Regions from separate parts of the Kitasatospora sp. CB02891 genome, predicted to be linked through region 2. Evidence: riboswitches for the same ligand, from Rfam matches in the RefSeq annotation. Region 2 holds a riboswitch; each other region holds the start of a gene.
What was found. Region 2 has a riboswitch for cobalamin ahead of CG736_RS22965 (ribonucleoside-diphosphate reductase subunit alpha). Riboswitches for the same ligand answer to the same signal wherever they lie in the genome.
Positions count from the first base shown of each region.

Region 1: it holds a riboswitch for cobalamin, as region 2 does, so the genes downstream of both, metE (5-methyltetrahydropteroyltriglutamate--homocysteine S-methyltransferase) here and CG736_RS22965 (ribonucleoside-diphosphate reductase subunit alpha) in region 2, are expected to answer to the same signal.
Region 3: it holds a riboswitch for cobalamin, as region 2 does, so the genes downstream of both, CG736_RS04250 (acyl-CoA thioesterase) here and CG736_RS22965 (ribonucleoside-diphosphate reductase subunit alpha) in region 2, are expected to answer to the same signal.

Region 1 covers NZ_NNBO01000005.1:475,278-484,737, forward strand. Annotated here, with positions in the region: gene CG736_RS14895 (CbtB-domain containing protein) at 247-465, shown strand; gene CG736_RS14900 (CbtA family protein) at 500-1,258, shown strand; gene CG736_RS14905 (hypothetical protein) at 1,339-1,563, opposite strand; gene metE (5-methyltetrahydropteroyltriglutamate--homocysteine S-methyltransferase) at 1,635-3,953, opposite strand; cobalamin riboswitch at 4,105-4,330, opposite strand; gene CG736_RS36210 (hypothetical protein) at 4,583-4,756, shown strand; gene CG736_RS14915 (hypothetical protein) at 4,753-4,998, shown strand; gene CG736_RS14920 (NAD(P)H-binding protein) at 5,228-6,142, shown strand; gene CG736_RS14925 (SDR family oxidoreductase) at 6,412-7,242, opposite strand; gene CG736_RS14930 (ester cyclase) at 7,795-8,244, opposite strand; gene CG736_RS36215 (hypothetical protein) at 8,530-8,688, opposite strand; gene CG736_RS38385 (hypothetical protein) at 8,876-9,001, opposite strand; gene CG736_RS14935 (DNA-3-methyladenine glycosylase I) at 9,054-9,460, opposite strand, start outside.
Region 2 covers NZ_NNBO01000010.1:245,265-254,724, reverse strand. Annotated here, with positions in the region: gene CG736_RS22985 (tetratricopeptide repeat domain-containing protein) at 1-933, shown strand, start outside; gene def (peptide deformylase) at 1,038-1,664, shown strand; gene CG736_RS22975 (glycoside hydrolase domain-containing protein) at 1,816-3,246, shown strand; gene CG736_RS22970 (ribonucleotide-diphosphate reductase subunit beta) at 3,331-4,350, opposite strand; gene CG736_RS22965 (ribonucleoside-diphosphate reductase subunit alpha) at 4,350-6,782, opposite strand; cobalamin riboswitch at 6,954-7,092, opposite strand; gene CG736_RS22960 (GNAT family N-acetyltransferase) at 7,173-7,667, opposite strand; gene CG736_RS22955 (helix-turn-helix domain-containing protein) at 7,937-8,935, shown strand; gene CG736_RS22950 (histidine phosphatase family protein) at 8,943-9,460, opposite strand, start outside.
Region 3 covers NZ_NNBO01000001.1:892,508-901,967, forward strand. Annotated here, with positions in the region: gene CG736_RS04240 (tetratricopeptide repeat protein) at 1-2,499, shown strand, start outside; gene CG736_RS04245 (putative Ig domain-containing protein) at 2,546-4,270, opposite strand; gene CG736_RS04250 (acyl-CoA thioesterase) at 4,531-4,977, opposite strand; cobalamin riboswitch at 5,045-5,189, opposite strand; gene CG736_RS04255 (sulfurtransferase TusA family protein) at 5,279-5,587, opposite strand; gene CG736_RS04260 (MFS transporter) at 5,584-6,864, opposite strand; gene CG736_RS04265 (NAD(P)/FAD-dependent oxidoreductase) at 7,109-8,977, shown strand; gene CG736_RS04270 (translation initiation factor 2) at 9,139-9,460, shown strand, end outside.

The DNA of each region.
Region 1 (9,460 bases), on a different contig from region 2:
CACCCTCCCAAAGATCATCCGTCCACGAATCGTGGATCGGAGTGCCGCGCCCCTGGCGGGCCGTGCCGGGGAACGGTACCTTCTCGGCGAACAACCCCATATCAACGACGGTGCGTGGAAGTCCGGTGCAAGCCCGGCACGGTCGCGCCACTGTGAACCCCTGACCAGGGGGAAGTCAGACCCGCCTCCGTCGTTTCCTGCTCCACACGACCGGGACGCGAGTTCCCGCAAGGAGGTCACACCGCCATGGCTCACCCCATCGCGCCCGCCGCCGTCACCACGCCGGCCCTCACCCCCCTCTCCGTCAAGGCCATCGCCCCCTGGGCGGCCTTCTTCGGCATCCTGCTGCTCACCCTGCTCTACTTCGTCGGCGCCGAACAGGGCGCCACCTCGCTGCTCTCCGGCGAGAGTGTGCACGAGTGGGTGCACGACGGGCGGCACCTGCTCGGCTTCCCCTGCCACTGACCCGCTCCGGCAGAAGAAGCGAGCAACTGAACACATGAACTCCCACACCGTCAGGAACCTCCTGGTCCGCGGCATGCTCGCCGGCCTCGGCGCGGGCGTCCTCGCCCTGATCGTCGCCTACCTGCTGGGCGAACCCCGGGTCGACGCGGCGATCGCCTTCGAGGACTCCCACAGCCACGAGCACGGCGAGGAACTGGTCAGCCGCACCCTGCAGTCCACCGCGGGCCTGGCCACCGGCATCCTGATCTACGGCCTCGCGCTCGGCGGCATCGCCGCCCTCGCGTACTGCTTCGCCCTCGGCCGCACCGGCCGCTTCGGCCCCCGGGCCGGCGCCCTGCTGCTCTCCGGCGCGGCACTGGTCGCCGTCTACCTCGTCCCGTTCCTCAAGTACCCGGCCAACCCGCCGTCGGTGGGCGACCCGGAGACCATCGGCAAGCGCACCACCCTGTACTTCCTGATGATGCTGCTGAGCGTGCTGCTCGCGGTCGCCGCCGTGGCGGCCGGCAAGCAGCTCGCCCCGCGCCTGGGCAACTGGAACGCCACCCTGGCCGCCGGGCTCGGCTACGCCGCGCTGATCGGCCTCGGGTACGTCCTGCTGCCCGCCGTCAACGAAGTCCCCGAGGACTTCTCCGCCTCCCTGCTCTGGCAGTTCCGGGTTGCGGCCCTGGCCATCCAGCTCACCCTGTGGCTGTCCTTCGGGCTGCTCTTCGGCCACCTCGCCGAACGCCTGCTGCTGCCCAAGCCGGCCCGCCCCGCCAACGCAGCCGCCGAGGCGACCCCGGTCGCCAACTAGCGACTCCGACGGGCCGGTTCGCACCTTTCATGCGGTGCGGACCGGCCCGTCGGCGTTCCCGGGGCCGGAGGGCGGGGCGCCTACTGGGCGACGTCGGGCGCTCCGTCGTCCGCCGCACCCGCCCCTTCGGCGGCGGCCAGGCGGGACAGCGCCTCCGCCAGCGCGTGCTGGAGGGCGCGTACCCGCGCGGTGCACCCGCCGACCTGACGCCGGTTCGCGAGCAGGGCCTCGTACTCCCGCTCGGGGAGCACGACCAGCACCTCCTCGCCGATCCTGATCCGCTGCACTTCGCCCCGTCCGGCCATCGGCCGCCCCCTTCGATCGCTCCGGCCGGTCCGGGCGGGCGCGCGGCGTGCCCGCCCGGACCGGTGTCATGTCAGTCGATCCGCCGGTTCTGCAACTCCGCGCGCAGGGTGCGGGCGGCGGCGACCAGGCTCTCCACCGAGGCCCGGGTCTCGGGCCAGCCGCGGGTCTTCAAGCCGCAGTCGGGGTTCACCCACAGTCGCTCGGCGGGGACGGCGGTGAGTGCGAGGCGCAGCAGCAGGACGGTCTCGGCGGGGGACGGGACGCGCGGCGAGTGGATGTCCCACACGCCCGGGCCGACCTCCGCCGGGTAGCCGGCCGCGGCCAGCTCGTGGGCGACCTGCATGTGCGAGCGGGCCGCCTCCAGCGAGATGACGTCCGCGTCCAACTCCTCGATGGCGCGCAGGATGTCGCCGAACTCGGCATAGCACATGTGGGTGTGGATCTGGGTGTCGGCGCGGACTGCGGCGGTGGTGAGGCGGAACGCGTCGGTGGCCCAGTCCAGGTAGGCGGGCCGGCCCGCGCGGCGCAGCGGCAGCGTCTCGCGCAGCGCCGGCTCGTCCACCTGGATCACCGCCGCGCCCGCCGCCTCCAAATCCGCGACCTCGTCCCGCAGCGCCAGCGCGACCTGCCGGGCGGTGTCGGCGAGCGGCTGGTCGTCGCGGACGAACGACCAGGCCAGCATGGTCACCGGGCCGGTCAGCATTCCCTTGACCGGACGGTCGGTCAGGCTCTGCGCGTACGTGTACCAGTCGACGGTCATCGGGTACGGGCGGGAGATGTCGCCGGCGAGCACCGGCGGCCGCACGTAGCGGGTGCCGTAGGACTGCACCCAGCCGTGCCGGGTGGTCAGGTAGCCGGTGAGCTGTTCCGCGAAGTACTGCACCATGTCGTTGCGTTCGGGTTCGCCGTGCACGAGGACGTCCAGCCCGGCCTGCTCCTGGAAGGCGATCACCTCGCGGACCTCGTCCTCCATCCGCTTGCGGTAGTCCGCCTCCTCCAGTCGGCCCGCGTTCAACTCGGCGCGGGAGGCGCGCAGTTCGGCGGTCTGCGGGAAGGAGCCGATGGTGGTGGCGGGCAGCGGCGGCAGCTGCAACCGGGCGCGTTGGGCCTCGGCGCGGACGGCGTACGGGGCGTCGCGGCGGGTGTCGGCGGCGGTGACGGCCGCGGCGCGGGCCCGGACGGCCGGGTCGCGGGTGATCGGGGACGCGGCGCGGGACGCCAGGTCGGCGCGGTTGGCGGCGAGTTGGGCGGTGATGGCGGAGCGTCCCTCGCGCAGGGCGCGGGCCAGCAGCGCCGCCTCGGCGGCCTTCTGCCGGGCGAACGCCAGCCAGCGGCCGATCTGCGGGTCCAGGTCGCGCTCGGCGGCCACGTCGAGGGGCACGTGCAGCAGCGAGCAGGACGGGGCGACGTCCACCCGGTCGGCCAGGCCGAGCAGGGTGGCGAGGGTGGCGAGCGAGGCGCCCAGGTCGTTGATCCACACGTTGCGGCCGTCCACCACGCCCGCGACCAGGCGTTTCCCGGGCAGGCCGCCGACCGCGGCTAGGTCGGCGAGGTTGCCCGCGGCCGGGCCGGTGAAGTCCAGCGCCAGGCCCTCGACCGGCGACTTGGCGAGCACAGGCAGCGCCTCGCCGAGCCGGTCGAAGTAGGAGGCGACCAGCAGCTTCGGACGGTCCGTCAGCGCGCCGAGATCCCGGTACGCGCGAGCGGCGGCGTTCAGTTCGGCCGGCGTGCGGTCCTGTACGAGCGCGGGCTCGTCCAGCTGCACCCACTCGGCGCCGGCGGCCCGCAGGTCGGCCAGCAGTTCGGCGTACACGGGCAGCAGCCGGTCGAGCAGGGTGAGTGGTTCGAAGCCGTCCGGCGCGCCGGGTGCGGGCTTGGCGAGCAGCAGGTAGGTGACCGGGCCGAGCAGTACCGGCCGGGCCCGGTGGCCCTGGCCGAGTGCCTCGCGGAGTTCGCCGACCTGCTTGGCGGAGTCCGGGGCGAATACCGTGTCCGGCCCCAACTCGGGTACCAGGTAGTGGTAGTTGGTGTCGAACCACTTGGTCATCTCCAGCGGCGGCGTCTGCTGGGTGCCACGCGCCATGGCGAAGTAGCCGTCCAGCGGATCGGCCTCGTACGCGGCCCGGTGGCGGGGCGGGATCGCGCCGAGGGCGACGGTGGTGTCGAGCACGTGGTCGTACAGCGAGAAGTCGCCGGTGGGGACTTCGGTGATGCCGGCGCCCACCAGTTGGCGCCAGTTGGTGCAGCGCAGTTCGGCGGCGGTGGCGAGCAGCGCGTCGGCGGTGACGGCGCCCTTCCAGTAGCCCTCGATCGCCTTCTTCAGCTCCCGGTTCCCGCCCTGGCGGGGGTAGCCGTGGACGGTTGCCGCGGCTACGGACTTCGTAGTCAAGGGGACTCTCCTCGCGAGCCTTGATCCTGGGTCCGGTGCACAGGAGGGCGCGCGGGGTGGCGAAGACCGGGCGGTGCGGCGCTCGACCGCGCCTGCCCGCCGGGTGTCCGTGCCGACCCGCCCTCGAGGTCACCGGCTACCGGGTGCGAACGGACGCATCCGGGCAACGGGCAGGTCTTCGGACTCGCGGGCACACCCGGGGAGTTGATCGATCCCGGGCACCTACTGGCCGTCGCTTCCCAGGCCCGTCCGGACCCAGTGCGTATGACGGCGGTCGTTCCCACTCACCGCTGCGGGGCAGTCCCGGATTCCCACCGGGTTCCCTCTTACGACGCCCTGCCTGGCGGACAGGGCGAACCAGTTGCGCGGTCAGTCTAGAACGCCCCGGGCGGCTTCCGGCGCAAAGTCGGTGATGTGTCCGGTCCCTGGGAGGGGTCGGCGCGGCGCAGCAGGCAGGTGTCCGCGACCCAGCCCTTGCCCTCGCGCGCCTTCTGCCTCAACCCGGCGATCCGGTAGGCGAGTTCAGCCAGTGGGCCGGGTACCCGGGCCGGCGCCGTGATGGATGTGCCCGCCCTCGGGGTCGATCTCCGTGAACGCGACCTGCCCGTTCACCGGCACTGTACGACTGTGTGAGCGCCGAGCCGGACCGGGTCCTGGTGCCGCGGGCAGCGTGCTGGGTGATCATCTCCGGCCGCGGCCGCATCAGGTCCCGCCGCCCGGCCGTCACCGCGGAGAACGTCAACGCCGCGTGGACGGGCACGGTGGCGCCCGAGCCCACCAGGACCGACGAGGTCAGCCGGTGAACTCCTGGATCAACCTGGACGCGATCTGGCGGATCGTCGTGGTCGGCCTGCTCACCGGCGCCGGCCTGCCCGCCCTGTTCGCCCTCGGCCTGCGCCTGCTCAACCCGGCGCCCCTCCCCGGCCGGCCGGCCACCGACCGCCCCACCGCCGGACCGCTCGGCCGCACCCTGGCCGGGCTGATCTTCGCCGTGGTGCTCGCCACGATCGGCTGGGGCGTCTCCGGCATCGTCAACCACCGGTGACCGGTCGCCGGCAACGGCAGCAGGATGGAGGCCTTGCCCGGCGAACACGGCCGTCTGCCCTTCGCCGGCGACACCTCGGCCAGCACCGTGTGCGCAGGGGTGGATCACCCCGCCGGGAGCGGGCGGTTCCTGCCGGAGGCGGCTGCGTGGGCGATTCGCGGTCCGTAGGGTTGTCCCGAACGGGCCGAGCGGAGTGGCTTCCCGGCCCGGAGGGCAGGAGGTGGTCGCGGTGCAGTTCCAACCCGTCCTTGTCACTGGTGTCGGCGGGCGCGTCGGCGGGGTCGGACGAGCGGTCGTCGACCGGTTGCGTGCCGAGGGCGTGCCGGTCCGGGCGCTCGTGCACCACGACGACGAGCGGGCCTCGGCGCTGAGGGCCGTGGACGGCGTCGAGGTGGTGGTCGGTGACCTCACTCGCGGGGCCGACGTGGCCGAGGCGCTGGCGGGCTGCCGGCGGGCCTACTTCGGGATGGGCGTGTCGCCCGCGTACCTGGAGGCGGCGACGACGGTGGCCGCGGCCGCGCGGGAGAGCGGGGGTTTCGATCTGCTGGTGAGCATCTCGCAGATGACGGTCTCGCAGATGGACCTCACCAGCCGTGCGGAGTCCCGGCAGCAGCGGCTGCACTGGCTGACCGAGCACGTCCTCGACTGGTCGGGGGTCCCGGTCGTCCACGTCCGGCCCACCGTGTTCATGGAGAATCCGCTGTTCGCGCGGATCGCCCTCGCGTCGATCCTCCGCGACCGCACGATCCGTCTGCCGTTCGGGTCCGCGCGGACCTCGCCGGTCGCCGCAGCCGATGTGGCGGAGGTCGTCGCACGGCTGCTGCTCGATTCAGCTCCGCCGTCCCGCCGCGTCTACGAACTGACCGGAGCGCGCTCGCGTGACATGAGCGTCATCGCGGCCGAGTTCTCCGCCGCCTTGGGCCGGGCCATCACGTACGTCGACGTGCCGTACGAGGAGTGGTTGGACCGCGACCTCAGGACGCAGGACCTGCCGCCCCACGTCTTCGAGCACATCGCCACGATGGCGCGGCTGCACGGCGAGAACCGGTACGACCGGGCCACGAACGACGTTGCCGAACTCCTCGGACGCCCCCCGCTGGGGTTCGACCACTTCATCAGGAACACCCCCGGCCTGCGGCCGTAGCCGACTCCGTCGCTCCTGCCGTGGTCCGCCGGGGTCCTCAGTTGTCAGCGGGAGGAGAGACCTTGCCTCCCGAAGATCCTTCAGTTCCTCGCGGACCAGCCGGACGATCTGGCCCTCCTGCGGTCCTCGGGCCTTGTCGTTGCCGCCTACGAGGGCCCGGGCGCGGGGGTCGACGCCCAGTTCAGTCTGTGTCGCTCGGGGCAGTCACCTCGGCCGGAGCTGGCGAGGCGCCAGGTGGCGAGCTTGCCCCACCGGGACCCTGACTCTTTTCACAGGGAGTCCACGAGCCCGCCGTCGATGACGAAGTCGGCACCCGTGATGTTCGCGGCGCCTGGGCCGGCGAGGAACAGGACGAGGTCCGCGACCTCCGCCGGGCGGGTGAAGCGGCCGGTCGCGGACTGGGCCGCGGCAGCGCGGGCCACGTCGTCGGGGCCGGTACCACGGGATCGACCGACCGTGGCGGCGACGCCATCGGTGCCCTGCCACAGCGCGGTCTCCACCGGGCCGGGGCCGATCGTGTTCACCCGCACCCCCTGTGGTCCCACCTCCTTGGACAGGGCCTTGCAGAAGTTGGTCAGTGCAGCCTTGGCGGCACCGTAGTCGATGACCAGGGGGTCCGGCAGCCGGGCGTTGACCGAGGAGACGGTGACGATGCGTCCCGCGCCGGAGGCGAGCAGGTGCGGCAGGGCAGCCCTGGTGGTGCGGACGGCGGTCAGGAGGTTGACGCTCAGGGCCCAGTCCCAGTCCTCGTCCGTCACGCTCAGGAAACCGTCCACCCTCGGGCGCACCGCTCCGACGTTGTTCACCAGCACGTCGATGCCGCCATGGAGCCGGGCGGCCTCGGTGATCAGCCCGGCCGGACCGCCCGGTGTCGCGAGATCGACTTCCACGACGGTGAGGTTCGCGCCCTGCTCCACGTGCGTGTCGAGGGCCTCGGTGCGTGTCCGTGATCCCGCGACGACGTGGCATCCCGCTGCGAGGAACGCCTCGGTGATCGCGAGCCCGATGCCACGCCCGGCCCCGGTGACGACGACGGTCTGGCCGGTCAGACCGTCGTCGTCACCGGGCCTCGCCGATCGCGACGGTGTGGAAGGGGTCACCGCGAGGTCTCCACGGTCGGTCGTGCCGGCCCGCCGAACGCGGTGTCCGCCGAGCTGCTGTGCGGTCGGCGTCCGTGAACGAGGACGACGGCGATCGAGGTTGTCACGGCTGGAGCCTCTCTGAGCGTGCGCGCGCGGGTGCCCTGACCCGGTATGTCCGTATCAGACCGGAACCCCGGCGGACCTGCATCAGGAAGGGCCGTGGTGTTCACGGTGGGCTACCGAACAGCTGCGGGTCGGGTGTGAATCTGGAGGGGGTTTCGGCGCCGCCCGCGCGTTCTCCTCATCGAGCTCCTTCACCGGACCACTCGTCCGGCGGGAAGCAGTTGCTCGGGATCACCCCACCGCCCGATCCGTGATCATTCTCGGCACCGACGGATGCGGTGCGGCGGTTGACGCTACGCCGGTGATCACGGGCTTCAGTGCGGCCGACCCGCCTGGCGCAGGGGGTTTGGCGGGTCGGGTCAGCGTGTTGGAACTGCCGGAGGGGGCCTGCCGTTGCGGGGTGGGCCCCCTCCGGTTTGCTGCTGGATGCCGGCCGGCCGGTCGGGGTCAGGCGGTCGGGATGATGCCGAGCTGCTGGAGGACCTTCACGCCGTCGTCGAGTCCGAGTTCCTCGACGATGAGGCCGTTCTGGACCTTGAGGACCGTCTTGCCGGTGAAGCGGAGTGTCCTGCCGGATGCCGCGGGGGCGGAGCCGATGGGGAGGTCGTCGAAGACGATCGGCCCGGTGTGGGTGCCGCCGCCTTCCCACTGTCCGACGACGTAGTCGCCTTCGGCGATGAGGTCCGCGGTGCCCCAGAAGTTGAGGTCCGGGAACGCGGTGCGGAAGTTGGTCGCGAAGGCGCGCACCTCGTCCCGGCCGCGCATGGGCTTGTGCAGCGAGTACTCGAACCGGATGTCCGGGGCGGCGAGTTCGTCGATGATTTCGGGGTTGAAGGGGTTGCCCCAGAATTCGGTGAACCAGCGGCCGACGATCGCCTTGTTCTCTTCGAGCGACATGGTTTTTCCTTTCTGTTGTTGCCATCGGTTCGCTTGCGGCGTGATGACATTCCGAAGACGTTCGTCGAGTTCGAAACGTGAGATCGGTGGCGAGGATTTATAAGGTCGAACTGAGGGGCTGGCAGTCGGTCGAGGGATCGCTGGCTGCGGGGCCGTGCCGGAATGGGCCCTCGCTGCGGCCGCGAGGTCTCTGCGGCCTCTTCGCGGGGCGGTTGCGGCAGGGTTCTGCGGGCGGCCGGCGGTGAGGCCGAGGGCCTCGTAGACGGTCTCCGCCGTTGTGCCGCTTCAGGCGATCACGTGTTCGATGCCCGCCGCGCGGGCGTTGCGCAGGAGTTCGATCTTGGGCGCGTGTGCCACCCATTCCTCCTGGGTGGGCTCCATCCGCGTCAAGCCGTCGCGGGCGGTGCCGCTGGTCGGGCCGATGGCCGAAATGCCGACCGGCACCGAAGGGCGTAGCGAACTGGAGCTGGGCCGATCGGGTTCTTTCTTCCGAGAGGTTTGGGAAGGAGTATTCGGCAGCGGTCGCGCGCCGCTTCTGCGGCCCGTATTTATGGGCGTCGAAGACGGTCAGGTCGTATGTCTTGTCCTACCGGTCGGCCGTGATCCGTGCAGTTCCGGAGTCGAGGTCCAGTCAGTGGCGGACCGGCGCCGCCAGTCCGTCGGGGTCGGGGATCCCGGCGGGCAGGTTGACGGCGACCTGGTGCGGCCCGGGACGTCTGCTTCCCCGGCTCCCGGGGATCGCGTGGGCAGTCGGCATCCGCAGTACGGTCTCGGAGTCGCTGGGGCCTTGAGGGTAGAAACGGAGCAGGTCACGAGGTCCAGACTGCGGAACTGCCGCGCCGGTGCGAGTCCAGCAGGTGGGTGTCGACGATGCCGATCGCCTCCATGAGCGCGTACATGGTGGTCGGGCCGACGAAGGCGAAGCCGCGCCGTCGCAGTTCCTTCGACAGCGCGATGGACTCGGTCGACTTCGTGGGGATCTCCGCGAAGGTCCGGGGGCGGGGGGTGGTTTCGGGCCGGAAGGACCACACCAGGTCGGCCAGGCCCATGTCATCGCGCAGTTCGATGGTGGCGCGGGCGTTGGTGATGGCCGCCTGGATCTTCTGTCGGTTGCGTACGATGCCGGCGTCGGCCATCAGCCGGTCGACGTCGCTCTCGGTGTAGGCGGCAATCACGTCCGGGTCGAAGTCGTCGAACGCCGCACGGAACGCGGGTC
Region 2 (9,460 bases):
ACCACCGACCGTGCGTTCACGCTGATCGGCGACGGCCGCTACGAGGACGCCGGGGCGCTGCTGGTGATGGCGGCCGACCTGGAACCGTGGCTGTCGGACTCCTGGTTCAACCTGGCGCTGCTGCACAAGTTCCGCCGCGACTGGGAGCAGGCCCGCAGCGCCGGCCTGCGCGCCGTCGCGCTGCTCGACCGCCAGCACGGCGCGCCGGACTGGTGGAACCTCGGCATCACCGCCACCGCCCTGCAGGACTGGCCGCTGGCCCGCCGCGCCTGGCAGGCGTACGGGCTGCGGCTGCCCGGCGGGCCGGGCACGGACGGGCCGATCGAGCTCGACCTCGGCACCACGCCGGTGCGGCTGTCCCCGGACGGCGAGTCCGAGGTGGTGTGGGGCCGCCGGCTCGACCCGGCGCGGATCGAGGTGCTGTCCATCCCGCTGCCGTCCTCCGGCCGCCGCTGGGGCGAAGTGGTGCTGCACGACGGCGCGCCGCACGGCGAGCGGGTCGCCGACGGCGTCGCCTACCCGGTGTTCGACGAGATCGAGCTGTGGGCGCCCTCGCCGGTGCCGACCTGGGTGGTGCTGCTGCAGGCCGCCACCGCCGCCGACCGGGACGCGCTGGAGAAGACCGTCGCCGACGCCGGGTACGCCGCGGAGGACTGGACGTCCTCGGTGCGGCTGCTGTGCCGGACCTGCTCGGAGAGCCGGATGGCCATCGACGACGGCCACACCGCGCACCACGACCCGCACGACGACGGCGACCCGCTGCACCCCGGCCACCTCAGCCACCTCAGCCAGGGCTCGGCCGGCGGCCCCTGGCAGATCGAACGCGAATGCGGCATCGCCGCGCCCGCCGGGCTGGTCCGCACCCTGCTGGAACGTTGGGCCGCCGCGTCCCCGGCCACCCGCGCCTACCGGGACCTCGAAGAGGTGTGCTGACCCTCCCCGGGCCGTAAGGGGGCCGGGAGGTACCCCCGTGCGCCGCCGCGCCCCGTACCCTGGACCGGTACACCAGCCGGACGCGGACGGAGCGGAAGCAAGCGATGGCCGAGCACCACGACCACGAGCACGACCACGAGCACCAGGACGGCGACGTCCAGCGGGTGGTCGGCGAACTGCCCGACCCGGGCAAGGGCACCGCCCGCCCGATCACCGTGGTCGGCAACCCGGTGCTGCACCGCGAGACGCAGACCGTCACCGCCTTCGACGACGACCTCGCGGCCCTCGTCGACGACATGTTCCAGTCGATGTACGCCGCCGAGGGCGTCGGCCTGGCCGCCAACCAGATCGGCGTCGACCTGAAGGTCTTCGTCTACGACTGCCCCGACGACGAGGGCGTCCGCCACGTCGGACACGTCGTCAACCCGGTGCTGGAGGAGCTCCCCGCGGGCCGCCGCACCCTGGACGACAGCCAGGAGGGCTGCCTGTCGGTGCCCACCGCCTACCAGGAGCTGGCCCGCCCCGACTACGCCGCCGTCACCGGCCAGGACAAGCACGGCAACCCGGTCCGGGTCGAGGGCACCGGCTTCTTCGCCCGCTGCCTCCAGCACGAGACCGACCACCTGTACGGCTACCTGTACATCGACCGGCTCTCCAAGCGCGACCGCAAGAGCGCCCTGCGGCAGATGGCCGAAGGCACCCCCAAGTACGCCACGGTGCCCAACGACTGACGGATCGTCGACTGTTCGCGGAGGGGGTCGCGCCCGAAGGTGTGGCCCCCTCCGGCATGTCCCGCTCCGGCTGGTGTGTCGGGTCCGGGCGGCGGGGAGTGCCCATTAGTGTCCGCGAGCACGGGACGGAACTCGGGCAAGGGGCTGGCGGATGGGCAGGCTGTGGCGGACGGCGGCACGCGTCGGACTGGTCCTCCTGGCGGTGGCGGGCACCGGCGGAGGACGGACGGCGGGGGCCGCCCAGCGGCCGGCGGTGGACGCGGGGCCGGTCCGGGCGGCCGCGCAGCCGGGCCTGCCGGTCCCGTCGCAGCTGGCGCGGGAGGCCGCCGGGCGCCGGCTGCGGGCCCGGCCGGCCGGCGCAGCGCCGGCGGCGACGGCGCTCGGGGCCGCCGGGCCGGAGCAGGTGCGGCCGATCCCGGAGACCGCCGCCACCGACGCCCGGGAGGCGCCCGAGGCCGTCGACGAGCAGGCGGACGGCCAGGGCGGCGCCCCCGACGAGGGCCCGCGCACCGACGTCGCCGGCCTGGCCTTCGACCGGTGCGCCGCACCGTCGGACGGCGTGATGCAGACCTGGGCGGCGTCCTCCCCGTACCAGGCGGTCGGGGTGTACATCGGCGGGCCCGCGCAGGCCTGCGCCGCCCCGGGCCGGGACTGGGTGGACGCCCGGGCCGCCGAGGGCTGGGCGTTCCTGCCGATCTACGTCGGACGCCAGGCGGCCCGCGCCAACCTGCTGGTCGACGCCGACCCGGACACCGCCCGCCGGCAGGGCGCGGACGCCGCCGACGACGCCGTGCGCAAGGCCGAGGACCTGGGCTTCCGGCCCGGCGCGGTGCTCTACAACGACATGGAGGACTACGACCGCGACCGGTACCGCGACCGGGTCCTCGCCCACCTGGCCGGCTGGACCGAGCAACTGCACGCCCACGGCTACCGCTCCGGCGTCTACACCGGCGCCTCCAGCGGCGTGCAGGACCTCGCCGCCCGCTGGGACGACGCCTCCTACCCGCAGCCCGACGTGCTGTGGGCCGCCGCCTGGAACTCCCACCACGACGCGACCGACGTCGGCATGGGCCTGCCCGAGGGCGCCGGCGACTTCACCGGCGGCCGGCGCGCCCACCAGTACTCGGGCGACACCGCCGAGGAGTACGGCGGCAGCCGGATGGTCGTCGACGCCTCCTACGTGGACGCCACCTCGCCCGCCGTCGACGGCCGGCTGTCCGCGGGCCGGCGGCTCGACCCCGGGCGGAGCATCGGCAGCCGCACGGTGACGCTCACCATGCAGGGGGACGGCGACCTGACGCTGCGCCAGCGCGACGGCGGCCGGCTGCTGTGGTCGTCGCGGACCGGCGGCCACCCGGGCGCGTACGCGGTGCAGCAGGACGACGGCAACCTGGTGGTCTACGACGTCCGCGACGGCGGCCCCTGGGCGGGCGCCGCCCTGTGGTCCACCGGCACCTGGAACAGCCCGGGCGCGTACGCGGTGCTTCAGGACGACGGCAACTTCGTGCTGTACCGGCGCGGCGGCGGCCCGGCCACCGGCGGCGTCGCGTGGGCGACCGGCACCTCGGTGCACAGCGGCTGAGCAGCCCCGCGAACGGCGAAGGGCCGCACCCCGGCAACCGGGGTGCGGCCCTTCGCCGCCGGCGACGCCTCGGGCGGGCGTCTCCTAGAAGTCGTCGTCGAAGGAGACCGAGCCCTCCACGGCGACCTGGTACGCGGAGACCCGGCGCTCGAAGAAGTTGGTCAGCTCCTGGACGTTCTGCAGCTCCATGAACCCGAACGGGTTGGTGGAGCCGTAGCGGATCGGCATGCCGAGCCGGGCCAGGCGCTGGTCGGCGACGGCCTCCAGGTACTGGCGCATCGACTCGGTGTTCATGCCGGGCAGGCCCTCGCCGCACAGGTCGCGGGCGAACTGGAGCTCGGCCTCGACGGCCTCCTCCAGCATCTCGGTGACCTGCTGGGCCATCTTGTCGTCGAAGAGGTCGGGCTCCTCCTCACGGACGGTGTCGACCACCGAGAACGCGAAGTCCATGTGCATCGACTCGTCGCGGAACACCCAGTTGGTGCCGGTCGCCAGGCCGTGCAGCAGGCCGCGGCTGCGGAACCAGTACACGTAGGCGAACGCGCCGTAGAAGAACAGGCCCTCGACGCACGCCGCGAAGCAGATCAGGTTCAGCAGGAAGGCCCGCCGGTCCTCCTTGCTCTGCAGCGAGTCGATGTGGTCGACCGCGTTCATGTACTTGAAGCAGAACTGCGCCTTCTGCGCGATGGAGGGGATGTTCTCCACCGCGGCGAAGGCCGCGTTCCGGTCCTCCGGGTCGGGCAGGTAGGTGTCCAGCAGCGTCAGGTAGAACTGGACGTGCACGGCCTCCTCGAACAGCTGCCGCGACAGGTAGAGCCGCGCCTCCGGCGAGTTGATGTGCTTGTAGAGGCTCAGCACCACGTTGTTCGACACGATCGAGTCACCGGTGGCGAAGAACGCGACCAGCCGGCCGATCATGTGCCGCTCGCCCTCGGAGAGCTTGGCGAGGTCGGCGACGTCGGAGTGCAGGTCCACCTCCTCGACCGTCCAGGTGTTCTTGATCGCGTCCCGGTACCGGTCGTAGAACGACGGGTAGCGCATCGGACGCAGCGTCAGCTCGAAGCCCGGGTCGAGCAGCATCTTCTTCTGGTCTTCGGAGCTCATTACTGGCACGCCTCGCAGGACTCGGGGTTCTCCAGGGAGCAGGCGATGGCGTCCTGCTCGGCCTGGCTGAGGGTCGGGGTCTGCACCGGCACGGGGGCGGCGGTGCGGGCGGCGCCCGACGCGGCCTGGGCGATCCGGGTCGCGGGACGGGAACGCAGGTAGTAGGTGGTCTTCAGACCGACCTTCCACGCGTACGCGTACATCGAGGACAGCTTGCCGATGGTCGGCGCCGCCATGAACAGGTTCAGCGACTGGCTCTGGTCGATGTACGGCTGCCGGGCGGCGGCCAGGTCGATCAGCGCACGCTGCGGCAGCTCCCACGCCGTGCGGTACAGCGAACGGACGTTCTCCGGCAGCCACTTGAAGTCCTGCACGGAGCCGTTGGCCTCGCGCAGCTCGTCCCGGGTCTGCTGGTCCCAGACGCCGAGCTCCTTCAGCTCGCGCACCAGGTACGGGTTGACCTGGAGGAACTCGCCGGACAGCGTCTCGCGCTTGAACAGGTTGGACACCTGCGGCTCGATGCACTCGTAGACGCCGGCGATGGACGCGATGGTCGCGGTCGGGGCGATCGCCAGCAGCAGCGAGTTGCGCAGGCCGGTCTCGGCGATCCGGACCCGCAGCGCGTCCCAGCGCTCGGTCCACTGCGGGGCGGCCGCCCCGCTGTGCTGGTCCTTGAAGAAATGGTCGATGTGCAGCTGGCCGCGGGCCGCGCGGGTCTCGCCGTACGCCTCGTGGCGGCCGAACTGCTCGGCCAGGTCCGCGGAGCGCTCGTACGCGGTGAGCATGATGCGCTCGGAGATCAGCGTGGACAGCTGCTTCGCCTCGGCGGAGTCGAAGTCCAGCCGCAGCTTGAAGAAGACGTCCTGCAGGCCCATCACGCCGAGGCCGACCGGGCGCCAGCGGGAGTTGGACGTCCCGGCCTCGGTGGTCGGGTAGAAGTTGATGTCGATCACGCGGTCGAGGAAGGTCACCGCGGTGCGCACGGTGGCGTCCAGGCGGTCCCAGTCCATGGCGTTGATCAGGTCGTCGGCCGTGGCGCCCGGGGCGACGTGCGCGCCCAGGTTGACCGAGCCCAGGTTGCAGACCGCGGTCTCGGAGTCGTCGGTGACCTCCAGGATCTCGGTGCACAGGTTCGAGGAGTGCACCGTGCGGCCCGGCAGCGCGGTCTGGTTGGCGGCCCGGTTGGAGGCGTCCTTGAAGGTCATCCAGCCGTTGCCGGTCTGCGCCAGGGTGCGCATCATCCGGGCGTACAGGGTCTGCGCGGGGATGGTGCGCACGGCCTTGCCGGCCAGCTCGGCCTTGCGGTAGGCCTCGTCGAAGTCGGCGCCCCACAGGTCGACCAGCTCGGGCACGTCCGCCGGGGAGAACAGCGACCAGTCCTGGTCGGCGTTCACGCGGCGCATGAACTCGTCCGGGATCCAGTGCGCCAGGTTCAGGTTGTGGGTGCGCCGGGCCTCTTCGCCGGTGTTGTCGCGGAGCTCCAGGAACTCCTCGATGTCGGCGTGCCAGGTCTCCAGGTACACGCAGGCCGCGCCCTTGCGCCGTCCGCCCTGGTTGACCGCCGCCACGGAGGAGTCCAGGGTGCGCAGGAACGGGACGATGCCGTTCGACTTGCCGTTGGTGCCGCGGATCAGCGAGCCGCGGGAGCGGATCCGCGAGTAGGACAGGCCGATGCCGCCGGCGTGCTTGGACAGCCGGGCGATCTGCGCGTACCGGTTGTAGATCGAGTCCAGGTTGTCCAGCGGCGAGTCCAGCAGGTAGCAGGAGGACATCTGCGGGTGCCGGGTGCCGGAGTTGAACAGCGTCGGGGAGCTGGTCAGGTACTCCAGGCGGCTCATCAGCTTGTACAGCTCGGCCACCTCCAGCACCGACTGCTCGGAGGTGCCGACCGCCAGGCCCGCCGCCACGCGCAGCAGGAAGTGCTGCGGGGTCTCGACCACCTTGCGGGTGATCGGGTGGCGCAGCAGGTAGCGGGACTGCACGGTGCGCAGGCCGAAGTACTCGAAGCGGTCGTCGCCGGCGGCGTCGATCAGCGAGTCGAACAGCGCGGTGTGCGCGGCCACGAACTCGGCGGTGGCGTCGCCGATCAGGCCCTCGGCGTGGCCGACGGCGATCGAGGCGGAGAACGAGGTGACGCCCTGGGTGGCGGCCTCGTCGGCGATCTCCATGGCCAGCAGGCGGGCGGCCAGCTTCGAGTACTGCGGGTCCTCGGCGATCATCGACGCGGCGGCCTCCACGGCCAGCCCGCGCAGCTCGGCGAAGTCCGAGCCGGCGTGGCGGCCGCGCAGCGCGGCGGCGGCGACGTGGCCGGGGTCCACCTGGGGGAGGTCGGTGCTGCGGTCGGTGAGCAGCCGAAGCAGCGCCGCACCGGGGTCGGTGAAGGCGTCGGCGGATCCCTGGGACGGCAGGGTGACTGAGGCGGCGACGGTCAAGGCGCACTCTCTCCTGTGGCGGCGACGGACGTGGATCGAGGTGTCCGACGGCACGCGTGCGGCAGGGGAGGACGGCACGCCGACAACGATCGAACGGCGCGCGAAAGACCCACCCCCGGCCCGCCCGCGAGGCCGGACGGCAAAACAGTGCTGCATGGCGTCTGCGGGGATGCCGTGTCGCACACCGTCGGCAGGTCCTCGGACTGCGCGGGCGTCGCTACAGCCCGCTCACCGTTGCGGGGCAGTCCCGGACTTTCACCGGGTTCCCCTGCTTCGACAGCGAGGTCGAGCATACATGTTGTGGCGGCTGGAGCTGGCGGCACCAGATGTAGTAGCGCGTGTCGCGTCGTGGTGCCGCGCGTAGACAACGGAAACCGCGCCCGAGGGGCCTCAGAACCGCATCGTGTAGACCATCAGATCCATGCCGGGGGCCGCCTCCCAGTCCCGTTCGGGGGTGCGGAGGAAGCCCAGAGCATCGTAGATCCGGTGCGCCGCGGTCATCTCCGGCCGGGTGGAGAACGCCATCCCGGCCAGTCCGAGTTCCCGGCTGCGGTCGATCGCCGCGCCCACCAGCGCCCGTCCGACGCCGCGCCCGCGGGCGGCCGCGCCGACCGCCAGCATCCGGATCTCGCCCTCGTCCGGGAGCGCGATGTCCGCCCAGGGGGTGCCGCCTGCGGCGAACGTCACGCAGCCGAGGACCGTCCCGTCGCCGTCGACGGCGACCAGCAGCTCGGCCTCCCGGTTGCGGCGCCCGGTGTCCCGGAGGAGCTCGACGTAGCCGGAGTCGGGACGGGTGTGGCCGTCGCCGACGAAGGCTTCGACGCTGACCTCCCCGGCTCCGGCGAGGTCGTGGTCGAGGGCGCGGCGGACGATCGGGGAGTGCATCCGGACAGTGTGCCGGACCGCGTCCGGCGCGGGTCGGCCAGGTCCGGGTCGAAGGGCCAGCCGGTCGGCCGGTGCCGGTCGTCCCGGCCGTGCCGGGCGTTGCGGTCCAGGTCCCGGCCGACCAGGACGCCGAGGAGTCCGAAGCCGGCGAGGAGGCCCAGCAGGGCGAGCGTGGAGGTCATGGCCCCACTCTCCGCGCGCCGGCCGCCCGCCACGAGTGGCAGGAACGCACCATTGCCGCGAAATCCTGCCACTGCCATGCTGGGCGGATGCTGAAGAACGTCGCGGTGATCGTGATGGAGGAGGTCCACCCCTTCGAGCTGGGGGTGGCCTGCGAGGTGTTCGGCCTGGACCGCAGCGACACCGGCCTGCCGGTGTACGAGTTCGGCCTGGTCGCCGACCGGCCCGGCCCGATGCGCACCCACGCCGGATTCGACGTCCACGTCCCGTGCGGCCCGGAGCGGCTCGCCGAGGCGGACCTGGTGATCGCCACCGCCACCGGCATCCGCGAGCACTACCCCGAGGCGCTGTGCGAGGCGCTGCGGGCCGCCCACGCGCGCGGCGCGTACCTGCTGTCGATCTGCTCCGGCAGCTTCCTGCTCGGCGCCGCCGGCCTGCTCGACGGCCGCCGCAGCACCACCCACTGGCGGTACGTCGACGTGCTGGCCGAGCGCTTCCCGCTGACCACCGTCGAGCCCGACGTGCTGTACGTGGACGACGACCCGGTGATCACCTCGGCCGGCACCGCCGCCGGCATCGACGCCTGCCTGCACCTGGTCCGCAAGGTGCAGGGCGCCGAGGTGGCCCGGGAGATCGCCCGCCGGATGGTGGTCGCCCCGCACCGGGACGGCGGGCAGGCCCAGTTCATCAGCCGCCCGCTGCCCGAGGGCGACGGCGACTCGCTGGCCGGCACGCTGGAGTGGATGCGCCGCCACCTCGACCGGGAGACCAGCGTGGACGACCTCGCCCGGCACGCCCACATGTCCCCGCGCACCTTCGCCCGGCGCTTCCAGCAGGAGACCGGCACCACCCCGCACCGCTGGCTGACCGGCCAGCGGGTGCTGTTCGCGCAGCGCCTGCTGGAGTCCACCGACGAGAGCGTGGACGCGGTCGCCGCCCGCTGCGGCTTCGGCAACGCCGCCACCCTGCGGCACCACTTCGGCCGCCGCCTCGGCACCACCCCGCAGGCCTACCGGCGGGCCTTCGGCGGCCACGGCGTCCCGGTGCGGACCGCCGGGCTCCGGTCCGCCGGGCTCCGGTCCGTCTGACGGGCGCTCAGGACAGGTGCGCGGTCTCGTTCCAGCCGGACGGCCGCAGCCGGCCCTCGCGGGCCCGCCACACGCTGGTCGAGCAGTTGGCGACCGGCGGCAGCGCCAGCAGCTCCTCCTCGCCCAGCCGGTCCAGCACGTGACGCAGCATCAGCACCGTGCAGTCGTGCGCGACCAGCAGCACCGGCCGCCCGGCCTCCTCCTCGCCCAGGTCGCGCAGCAGGCCGCGCACCCGCAGCGCCACGTCCAGCCAGGACTCGCCGCCGGGCGGCCGGTAGTACAGCTCGCCCATCCGCCGGCGGCGCTCGGCCTCGGCGGGGTGGTCGCGCTCGATGGCGGCCTTGGTGAGCATCTCCAGCACGCCCAGCTCGCGGTCGCGCAGCCGCTCGTCGTAGCGGATCGGCAGGCCGACCGGGACGGCGCCCAGCCCCGACGCCTGGGCGAGGGCGATTCTCGCGGTCTCCGCGGTGCGCACGTACGGGGAGCACCACACCGAGCGGGGCCGGTCGGCGGGCGGCCGGGCGG
Region 3 (9,460 bases), on a different contig from region 2:
CGGTCCGCGCAGGGCCGGGACGCGGAGGCGGCGGCGGAGGTCGCGGAGGTGGTGCGGCTGCGGTCGGAACTGCTGGGCGCCACCCATCCGCACACCCTGACCTCACGTCAGAGCCTGGCGTTCATGTGGTCCCGCACCGGTCGGATGCTCGACTGCCTGACCGAGACCTCGGCCGTCCGGGCCGCCCAGACCGCCGCACTCGGGCCGAACCACCCGAGCACGCTGAACAGCCGCAACAACGAGGCGCTCGCGTTGCACGGCTGCGGGCGCACCGAGGAGGCCGTCGAGGCGCTGCGGGCCGTCGCCGCGGACGCGGCCGACGCGCTCGGCCCGAACCATCCGGCCGCGCTGACAGCCCGGTCGAACCGGACGTCCCTGCTGTCGAAGCTCGGTCGGCACGAGGACGCCCTCGATCAGGCCCGGGGCCTGGTGGAGCAGGCCGCGACGCTCGGCGGGCCGACCGACCAGCTGGTGCTGATGCTGCGCACCGGGCTGGCCCGGGCACTGTACGAGGCGGGCCTGGCGGACGAGTCGCTCGCCGAGCACGAGCGGCTGCTGGCCGATGTCGAGGCGGCGTTCGGCCCTGACCATCCGCGGGTGCTGACCGCCCGCAGCGACCTGGGCAACGCGCTGGTCCAGGCGGGCCGACTCGACCGAGCGGTGGAGACGGCCGGCGCGACTCTGGACGCCACGATCAGGCGCTACACCGAGGACCATCCGGAGAGTCTCACGGCGGCCGTCAACTTCGGCGCGGCGCTGCACGCGGCCGGGCGGTTGGGGCAGGCGGCGATGGTGACCGAGGCGATCGCGGAAGCCACCGCCCGGGTGCACGGGCCGCTCGCACCGGCCACCCTGCTGGCCCGGAGCAACCTGGCGGTCGCGCTGAGCGGGATCGGCCGCACCGCCGAGGCGATCACGCTCGGACGGGAGGTCCTGCGGCACTGCACCGAGCTGCTCGGCGAGCGGCACCCGGGAACCATCAGCGCCGGGTCCAACCTCGCCGCGGCCCTGCACCAGGCGGGCGAGTTCACCGAGGCTCTGGAGGTCGGCGGGTCGGTGGTCGCCGCCGCCGAGGAGGTGCTCGGCCACGAACACCCGCAGACCCTGGGCGCCGTGCTCAACCAGGCCGTGTACCTGTGGGCCGCCGACCGCCGGCCGGAGGCCGTCGAGCTGGAGCGGCACGTCCTGGGCCTGCGGGTGCGCGCACTCGGCCCCGGGCATCCCGACACCTGGCTGGCCCGCAACAACCTGGCGCACAGTCTGTCCGCGCGTGGCGACCGGGCGGCGGCCGCGGAGCTGCACGGTCTGAACGCCGAACTCGCCGCCGAACTGCACGGCCCCGACCACGTGTTCGTCCTGGACAGCCGCTGCCACCGGGCGCGGGCGCTGGGGTCGGCCGGTCAGACCGCCGAGACGCTGACCGAGCTCGCCGCAGTGGTCGCGCGCGCCGACGCGCTCGAAATGGAGCCGGCAAGCCGTTCGAACTACCGGCTGCAGTACGCCCTCGCGCTGGACGAGGCCGGTCGGGTCGCCGACGCGCTGGAGCTGATGCGCGAGGTCGCGGCGGAACTCGCCGCACGGATCGGTGCCGAGGCACGGAAGACCCTCACCGTACGGTCCAACATCGCCTTCTTCCTGGGCAAGCTCGGCCGTCCCGACGAGGCCCTGGCGCTCCAGCGGGAGCTGCTGGAGATCCACGAACGGCTGCACGGGCCCGAGCACCCCGACAGCCTGGCCGCGCGGGCGAGCCTCGCGGCGGTCACCTTCCAGGCCGGCCGGTTCGCGGACGCCGCCGCGCTGCTGGCGCCCGTCCGAGCCGTGCGGCTGGCCGCGCTCGGGCCCGATGATCCGCAGGTGCTGACGCTGACCGCCAACCTCGCCGCGACGCGCTCGCGGGCCGGGTTCGCCGAGGAGGCGATCGAACTGGAGGCGGACGTCCTGGCGCGGCGGGCGCAACTGTTGGGGGCGCGGCATCCGGAGACCTTGTGGGCCCGGTCCAACCTGGCGGCCAGCTGCCGCCGGGCCGGACGTACCGCGGAGGCCGTCAGGCACGCCCGGCAGGCTCACCTGGACGCGCTGGAGGCTTTCGGCGCCGACCACCCCACCACGCGGCAGGTCGCCGTCGGCCTGGCCGACGCCCTGCGCTCCGACGGCCGGGCCGCGGAGGCCGCCGTGCTCGCCGAGGCGGAGTGGTCGACCGCGCTGGCCGAGGGAGCGGCGGGCGGCCCGACCGCTGTCCAGGCCTGCACCGTGCTGGCGCGGGCGGCCCACGCCGAGGGCCGCCCCGACCGGGTCGTCGCACTCGTCGCGCCCGCCCTCGCCGCCGCAGCGGACGGCCTGGGCCTCGACCACCCCGACGTCCTCCTGCTCCGTCACCTCTCCGCCCTCGCCACCGGGTCCGCGACGGAGGTCGGCGAGGTCCTGGCCGCACTCGCCGCCGCTCTCGGCGACCGGCACCCGTCGTACCTGGAGGCGGTCCGGCTGGGCGGCGCGGGCTGAACCGGCCCCGGGCCGGGTGGGGCCGGCCCGGGGGGCTGGTGGGGGGTCAGGAGACGTTGAGGGTGATGTCGTCGAGGACGAAGGAGGTCTGCTTGGTGTAGTCCTCGGCGCCGGTGAACTTCAGGGTGACGGTCTGGCCGGCGTAGGCGGCGAGGTTGAAGGTGCGCTGCTGGTAGCCGGCGGCGGCGTTGACGTTGGAGTAGGTGGCCAGGGTGGTGCCGTTGGCCGCGACGGTGAGGGTGTCGAAGACGGTGGTGGTGGAGGAGGCGCTGTCGATGTGCAGCCAGAAGCTCAGGTTGTAGGTGGAGCAGCCGGTCGGCAGGGTGACGGTCTGGGCGAGGGTGTCGGTGTTGGTGGCGCCGTAGCCGTCGAGCCAGACGTCGTAGGTGCCGCTGTGGGCGGGCTCACTGGTGCTGCTGTTGATGGTGCTGGCGCCGCCGCTGTTGGTCTCGGTCCAGCCGGAGGTGGAGCCGGTCTCGAAGCCCGGGTTGGTGATCAGCTGGGCGGGGGTGCAGGTGGTGCCGCCGCTCGCGGCGACCGTCCAGGTGAAGGTGGCGGTGGCGGACGGCCCGGTGGAGTCGGTCGCGGTGACGGTCACCGTGGAGGTGCCGGCGGTGGTGGGCGTGCCGCTGATCAGGCCGGTGGCCGGGTTGACGGTCAGTCCGGCGGGCAGGCCGGTGGCGGCGTAGCCGAGGGTGCCGCCGGCGGTGTCGGTGGCGGACAGCTGGAGGCTGGTCGCGGTGCCGACGGTCGCGGTGCGGGCGCCCGGGTTGGTGAGGGTGACCGAGCCGGTGTTGCCGGTGGAGCCGCTGCCCTGGGCGAGCCACGCGGTGGCGTTGAGGGCGAGCGCGGCGTCGGTGCCGGCCGGGTCGTTCCAGCCGTTGTACAGGGTGTTGCCGCTCTGGCCGGTGCCGTCGTCGATCGGGGAGGAGTCGCCCCAGATCGCCACCCGGCCCTTGCCGAAGGTGGAGGTGGCGAACGCCGCGCCGGTGTTGCCGCTGTAACCGGTGCGGTAGACCAGGCCCTTGACGTTCGGGTTGTCGGCCGGCTTGAGGGTGAAGGTGGTGCCGTTGCGGATGATCGAGCCGGTGACGGTGCCGAACGGCCCGTTGATCACCGGGTCGGTGGTGGAGGAGATCGCCCGCGGGTTGTCGGTGGTGATGTTCAGCAGGTCGACGGAGAACCCGAACGGGTCGTTGTTGTTGACGCCGTTGCTGGTCAGCAGGTCGTTGATGATGGCCGGGGAGTCCCAGCCGTCGTTGTTGCGGTCGCTCTGGGTGTGGTCGGAGATCAGGAACAGGCCGCCGCCGTTCTGGACGAACGTCATCACGGCGGTCTTCTCGGCCGCGCTGAGGCGGATGTTGGGCTCGGGGATCACGAACTCGTCGAAGTTGGCGAGGTCGAGCGCGCCGCCGGTGCCGTAGGTGATGGTGTTGCCGGCGGGCAGCGTCTTCAGGCTGTAGTTGCCGGTCTTCTGCAGGGCCACGCCCCAGGCCGAGAGGGCGCCGGTCCAGCTGGTCTCGGTGGTCGGGTTCGCGTTCTGCGCCAGCGGGTCGGGCTGGCTGGTGGAGATGATCCAGTCCGCGTTGCCCGCGGTCTCCGCCTTGGTGTTGTCGAACAGCACCCGCTTCGGGGTGGCGGCGGCGGCCGCGGCGGCGGTCTTGGGGGTGGCGGCGGTGGCGTGCTGCGGGACGGCGCTCGCACCCGCTGCGGCCACCAGCGCGGCGGCGGCGAGGGCCAGCGGGCGGGCGGCCTTCCACGTTCTGATCATCTGTCAATCTCCTTGGACCACGAGAACCATGGGGTGCGCTACGCGCGTAGGCGGGCACACGCTGCCATGGTGGGGTAATCGGAGCTTGAACGGAACATGTCGATCTCACGCTGTCCGCAATCACCCGGTTCGTCCCGGCGTGACAGTGATCACGTGGCGATCGGGACAGCCGTGTGCCCGGAACGCCAGGTGGGGACGGCGTTCCGGGCACGGGAGGTGACGGCGCTCGCGCCAGTGCGGTGACGGCGCGTCAGGCGGCGTCAGGCGATCTCGGCGGGCTCCGCGGCGAGCAGCGCCGGGACGGGGCGCGGGCGGCTCTCGGCGTCGATGGCGACGAAGGTGAGCCGGCCGGTGGCGACCTGGGTGACGGGGCCGGCGGCGTTCCAGCGCTCGGCGGTGACGGTGACGTGGACGGTCATCGAGGTGCGGCCGGCCCGTTCGAGTTCGGCGTGCGCGGTGAGCAGGTCGCCGGCCCGGACGGGGGCCAGGAAGGCCATGCCGTCCACCGCGGCGGTGACGGCCGGGCCTTCGGCGTGCCGGGCGGCGGCCGCGCCCGCGGCGTCGTCGATGAGCTTCATCACCACGCCGCCGTGGATGGTGCCGTAGAGGTTGGTGTCGTGCTCGCTCATGATGTGCGCGAGGGTGACCTGGGACGCCTGGACGGGCTTGGCGGCGGCCGTCACGGCTACGACGGTCTGGTCTGCCACGGGAACTCTCCTTCGCGAGTTGCGGCTCGGACGGTCCGCGGCGCCGGTGGGCGCTGCGGGCGGCGGCAGGTCTTCGGACTCGCGGGCATCTCCCGTGGAGGGCCTGTCTACTGGCCGTCGCTTCCCGGGCCGGTCGGGCCCAGTGCGTGTGACGGCGGTCGTTCCCGCTCACCGCTGCGAGGCAGTCCTGGACTCGCACCAGGTTCCCTCTTGCGACGCGCCCGCCCTGGCTCGGACGGGGGCGAACCGCTGCCCGACCAGCCTATATCCCCGTTCGAGGTGCTCCCGACGGCGGTGGCGGTCAGCCCGCCGGGCGGTGCCACGGGGCGTCGGCGCGGGTCGGGGCCGGGTCGGCGGTCAGGCGCAGCGCGTAGGTGTCGGCGTCGTCGTCGGTGTCGTCGGTGTCGTCGGCGACGGGGCCCAGGTAGTCGTGGCCGGTGAGGTGGCACCAGGCGGGGAGGTCGAGCGGGGCGGCGGGGTCGGTGGCGCGGACGTGCACCAGGGTGCCGGCGGGGGCGTCCGCGATGGCGGCGCGCAGGCGCAGCAGCAGGGTGACGCAGAGCAGTCCGCGGCCGTCGAAGGTGATCGCGGGTTCCTGACGGTTCGTCATCGCCGGCCCCGGGCGGCCGCGGTGGCGAGGGCGGGGAGGATCAGCAGGGCGAGCAGGCCGCCGCCGAGCGCGAGGACGGGGTAGCCCGCCAGGTCGACGACGGCGCCGGAGGCGAGGCCGCCGGTGGCGCCGGCGATGGCGATGGCGACGTCGACGCCGCCCTGGGTCTTGGCGCGGGTGGCGAGCGGGACGGCGTCGGTGAGGATCGCGGTGCCGGAGACCAGGCCGAAGTTCCAGCCGAGGCCGAGCAGGACGAGCGCGAGGGCGAGCAGCGGGACGGAGTGCGCGGGGGCGGCGGCGGCGAGCAGGCCGGCCACGAGCAGGGTGAGTCCGGCGGCGGCGCCGACGGCGAGCGGGCCGTGCCGGTCGACCAGGCGTCCGGTGAGCGGGGAGGGCAGGTACATCGCGGCGACGTGCAGGGCGATGACGAGTCCGGAGGCGGCGGTGCCCTGTCCGGCGTCGTGCATGTGGACGGGCGTCATGGTCATCACGCCGACCATGACCACCTGGGTGACCACCATCACCTGGGCGCCGAGCAGGACGCGGTTGCGGGTGCGGGCGGTCGACGCGGCGGCGGCCGCGGGGTCGTCGGCCGGGGCCTGCTCCGTCGGGGCCGCGGCGGCGCGGGCGAGCAGCAGCGGGTCGGGGTGCAGCCGGGTGGCGAGGACGACCGCGGCGGCGGCGTAGGCCAGGCCGGCCAGCAGGAACGGTCCGGCGAGGCGCGGCAGGTGGACGGCGTGCGCGAGGGCGCCGGTGGGGGCGGCCAGGTTGGGGCCGAGGACGCCGCCGAGGGTGGTGGCGACCAGCACGGTGGAGATCGCCCGGGCCCGGTGGCCGGGGGCGGCGAGGTCGGCCCCGGCGTAGCGGGCCTGGAGGTTGGTGGCGGTGCCGGCGCCGTAGACGAACAGGGCGAGGAACAGCAGGACGGGGCTGTCGAGCGCGGCGGCGGCGATCACGCCGACGCTGCCGACGGCGCCGGTGGCGTAGCCGACGGCCAGTCCGGGGCGGCGGCCGCGGGCGGCGGATATTCGGCTCACCACGATCGCGGCGAGCGCGCTGCCGGCGGTGAACAGCGCACTGGGCAGCCCGGCCAGTCCGGTGCTGCCCAGCATGTCCTGGGCGAGCAGCGCCCCGACGGTGATCCCGGCGGCCAGCCCCGCGCCGCTGAGGATCTGGGAGGTGACCAGCACGCCCAGGATGTGCCGCTGAACGGCGGGGTCGGCAGCGAGTTCGGCGGGTGGCGGCGCGGCGACGCCGGCGCTGGTCTCGGACTTCACGGCTCTCCTCTATTCTCCAATGTTTCGTGGAATACCTTAACCGCCCGCTGTCCCGACGGAACCCGTCCCGACCGCCCCATTCCGCCCCCGACCGGCCTGCCGGGCCCGCCGACCGAGCGCCGGGCGCACGTGTCGGGAGCGGTAGCGCCGGCGGGTGCGGCGAGCGCCCCCCGTGCGAGTGATCAATGGGACTCGATGGGCGGAGCGCACATCTCGGGGTGTGCGGCGCTGCCAGGCTGGGCCGGTGATCTCTCGACGCGGACTGCTCTTTGCCTCCGGCGGCGCGGTGACGGCCGCCACCCTGGCCGGCCCGGTGGCCGGCTCCTCTCGTGCGGCGGGCGCGGCTCCGCCGGACCCGGCACGGAAGGCGGCGGCGCTGATCATGGCGCGCCGGATCCTGCTGACCGACGCCGACCACAACGACCTGACGCTCGACTACCTCAAGCTGCTGACGGGCCGTCAGCGTCTCAAGAAGACCGAGTCGCGCGACGTCGTGGTGGTCGGCGCGGGCGTGGCCGGCATGGTGTGCGCCCGGCTGCTGCAGGCGGCCGGGCACAGGGTGCGGGTGCTGGAGGCCAACCGCAGCCGGGTCGGCGGCCGGGTGAAGACCTTCCGCGGCGACGTCTGGCAGGACCCCCGGCTGCACGCCGAGGCCGGCGCGATGCGCATCCCGTCCAGCCACGTGCTGACCCTCGCGCTCGCCGACCACCTGAAGGTGCCGCGCCGCCCGTTCGACCTGGTGGACCTCCCGCCGGTGCCGGACCAGGTCTCGCACGACTCCCGCGTGGTCTACAAGTCGTGGACGGGCGAGGAGTTCGCCAGCGGCGAGGCCCCCGTGTACGTCGCGCCGAAGGGGCTCGGCAACCGCTTCGTGCACGTCAACGGACAGACCGTCAGCAAGGCCGACTACAACGCCGCCCCGGGCCCGATCAACAAGAGTTTCGGCTGGGACAGCGGCCAGACCACCGCCGCGGCCTTCGACAAGGCGCTCGACACCGCCCGCGCCTACACCATGACGAAGAACCCCGACGGCAGCTGGACGGACAAGCCGATCGCCGACCGGGTCACCGGCATGGCGGACCTGCTGTACGACATGGACGGCTACTCGCTGCTGCGCTACCTGCAGGAGGGCGAGGGCTGGAGCGACGCCCAGGTCCAGGCCGTCGGCACGCTGGAGAACCTGACCAGCCGACTGTCCTACGGCTTCCTGCACTCGGTGTTCGACGCCGGCGACATCAACCCGTCCGTCACCTACTTCGAGTTCAACGCGGGCACCGACGCGCTCACCGAGGCCCTGGCCGCCGACCTGCCGATCGAGCGCGGCCAGGTCGTCACCCGGGTCCGCACGGACGGCGACGGCGTGACGGTCACCGCCGAACCGGAGACCGGCCCGGAGGACGAGGCCTGCGACGGCGCGATCGGCGGCCAGGCCCGCGAGTACCGGGCCGACATGGTGGTGCTGGCGGTGCCGTTCGCGGCGCTGCGGCACGTCGACTTCGAGCCGCTGCTCCCCTACGGCAAGCGCCGGGCGATCAACGAGCTCAAGCACGACACCGCGCACAAGGTGCTGCTGGAGTTCACCGAACGCTGGTGGGAGTGGGACGAGGCCACCTGGCACGAGAAGCTCGGCAGCGACTACCGGCCCGCCCCGCACGGCGACGCGGTGGCCGCGGTCGGCGGCGGCTGCGTCTCCGACGAGGCCAGCCGGTTCGTCTACTTCCCCTCCCACCCCAGCGACGGCGGCGCGCCCGGCGGCGTCGTGCTGGCCGCCTACAACTGGGCGGAGGACGCGCTGCGCTTCGACGCCCTCACCCCCGCCGACCGCCACACCGAGGCCCTGGAGCACCTGACCGGCCTGTACGGCGAGCGGATCCGCCGCTACGTCACCGACCGGCACGTCTCGCAGTCCTGGCTGCGCAACCGCTGGGCGCTCGGCGAGGCCGTCATCGAGACGCCCGGCCAACTGCTCAGCCTCGGCCCGCACGTGGCGACGCCGGTGAACGGACGGCTGTTCTTCGCCGGCGACCACTGCCAGCCGCGATACCACGCGTGGATCTCCGGCGCGATCGCCTCCGGCACGGAGGCCGCCATCCAGGTCGCCGACACGGCCTGACCACCTCGCACCGCCCGCCGCCGGTACCCGCTGATCCGTCGGCCGGGGACCGGCGGCCGGCGTATCAGCGTCCCTCTGCACCGGCCCTCTCCGGTTTCCCACTGCCCGTCAGCCGCCGTGTCCCGGCGGGCGGGCGGCGGCCTCCCGGATAGCATCGGCGCATGCGCGACACCGGCGGGGACCAGCGGCGCTCCGTGCTGCTGGCGTTCCGCTCGGCGGTGGCGCTGCACCGACTGCTGGACGTCCTGCCGGTGTTCGAGGGCGACGGCCGGATCTCCCGCTGGTTCACCCTGGTGCCCGGCTCTCGCTTCGACCTGGAGGCGCTGGCCGCGCTCGACCGCTCCGGCGCCCGGGTGATCGACTTCGAGCAGGCCACCGACCGGCCCTTCGACCTGATCCTCACCACCAGCCCCAAGGGCGCGCTGGCCAGCCTGTCCGGCCGCGCCCGGGCCCTGCTGCCGCACGGCGCGGGCTTCAACAAGG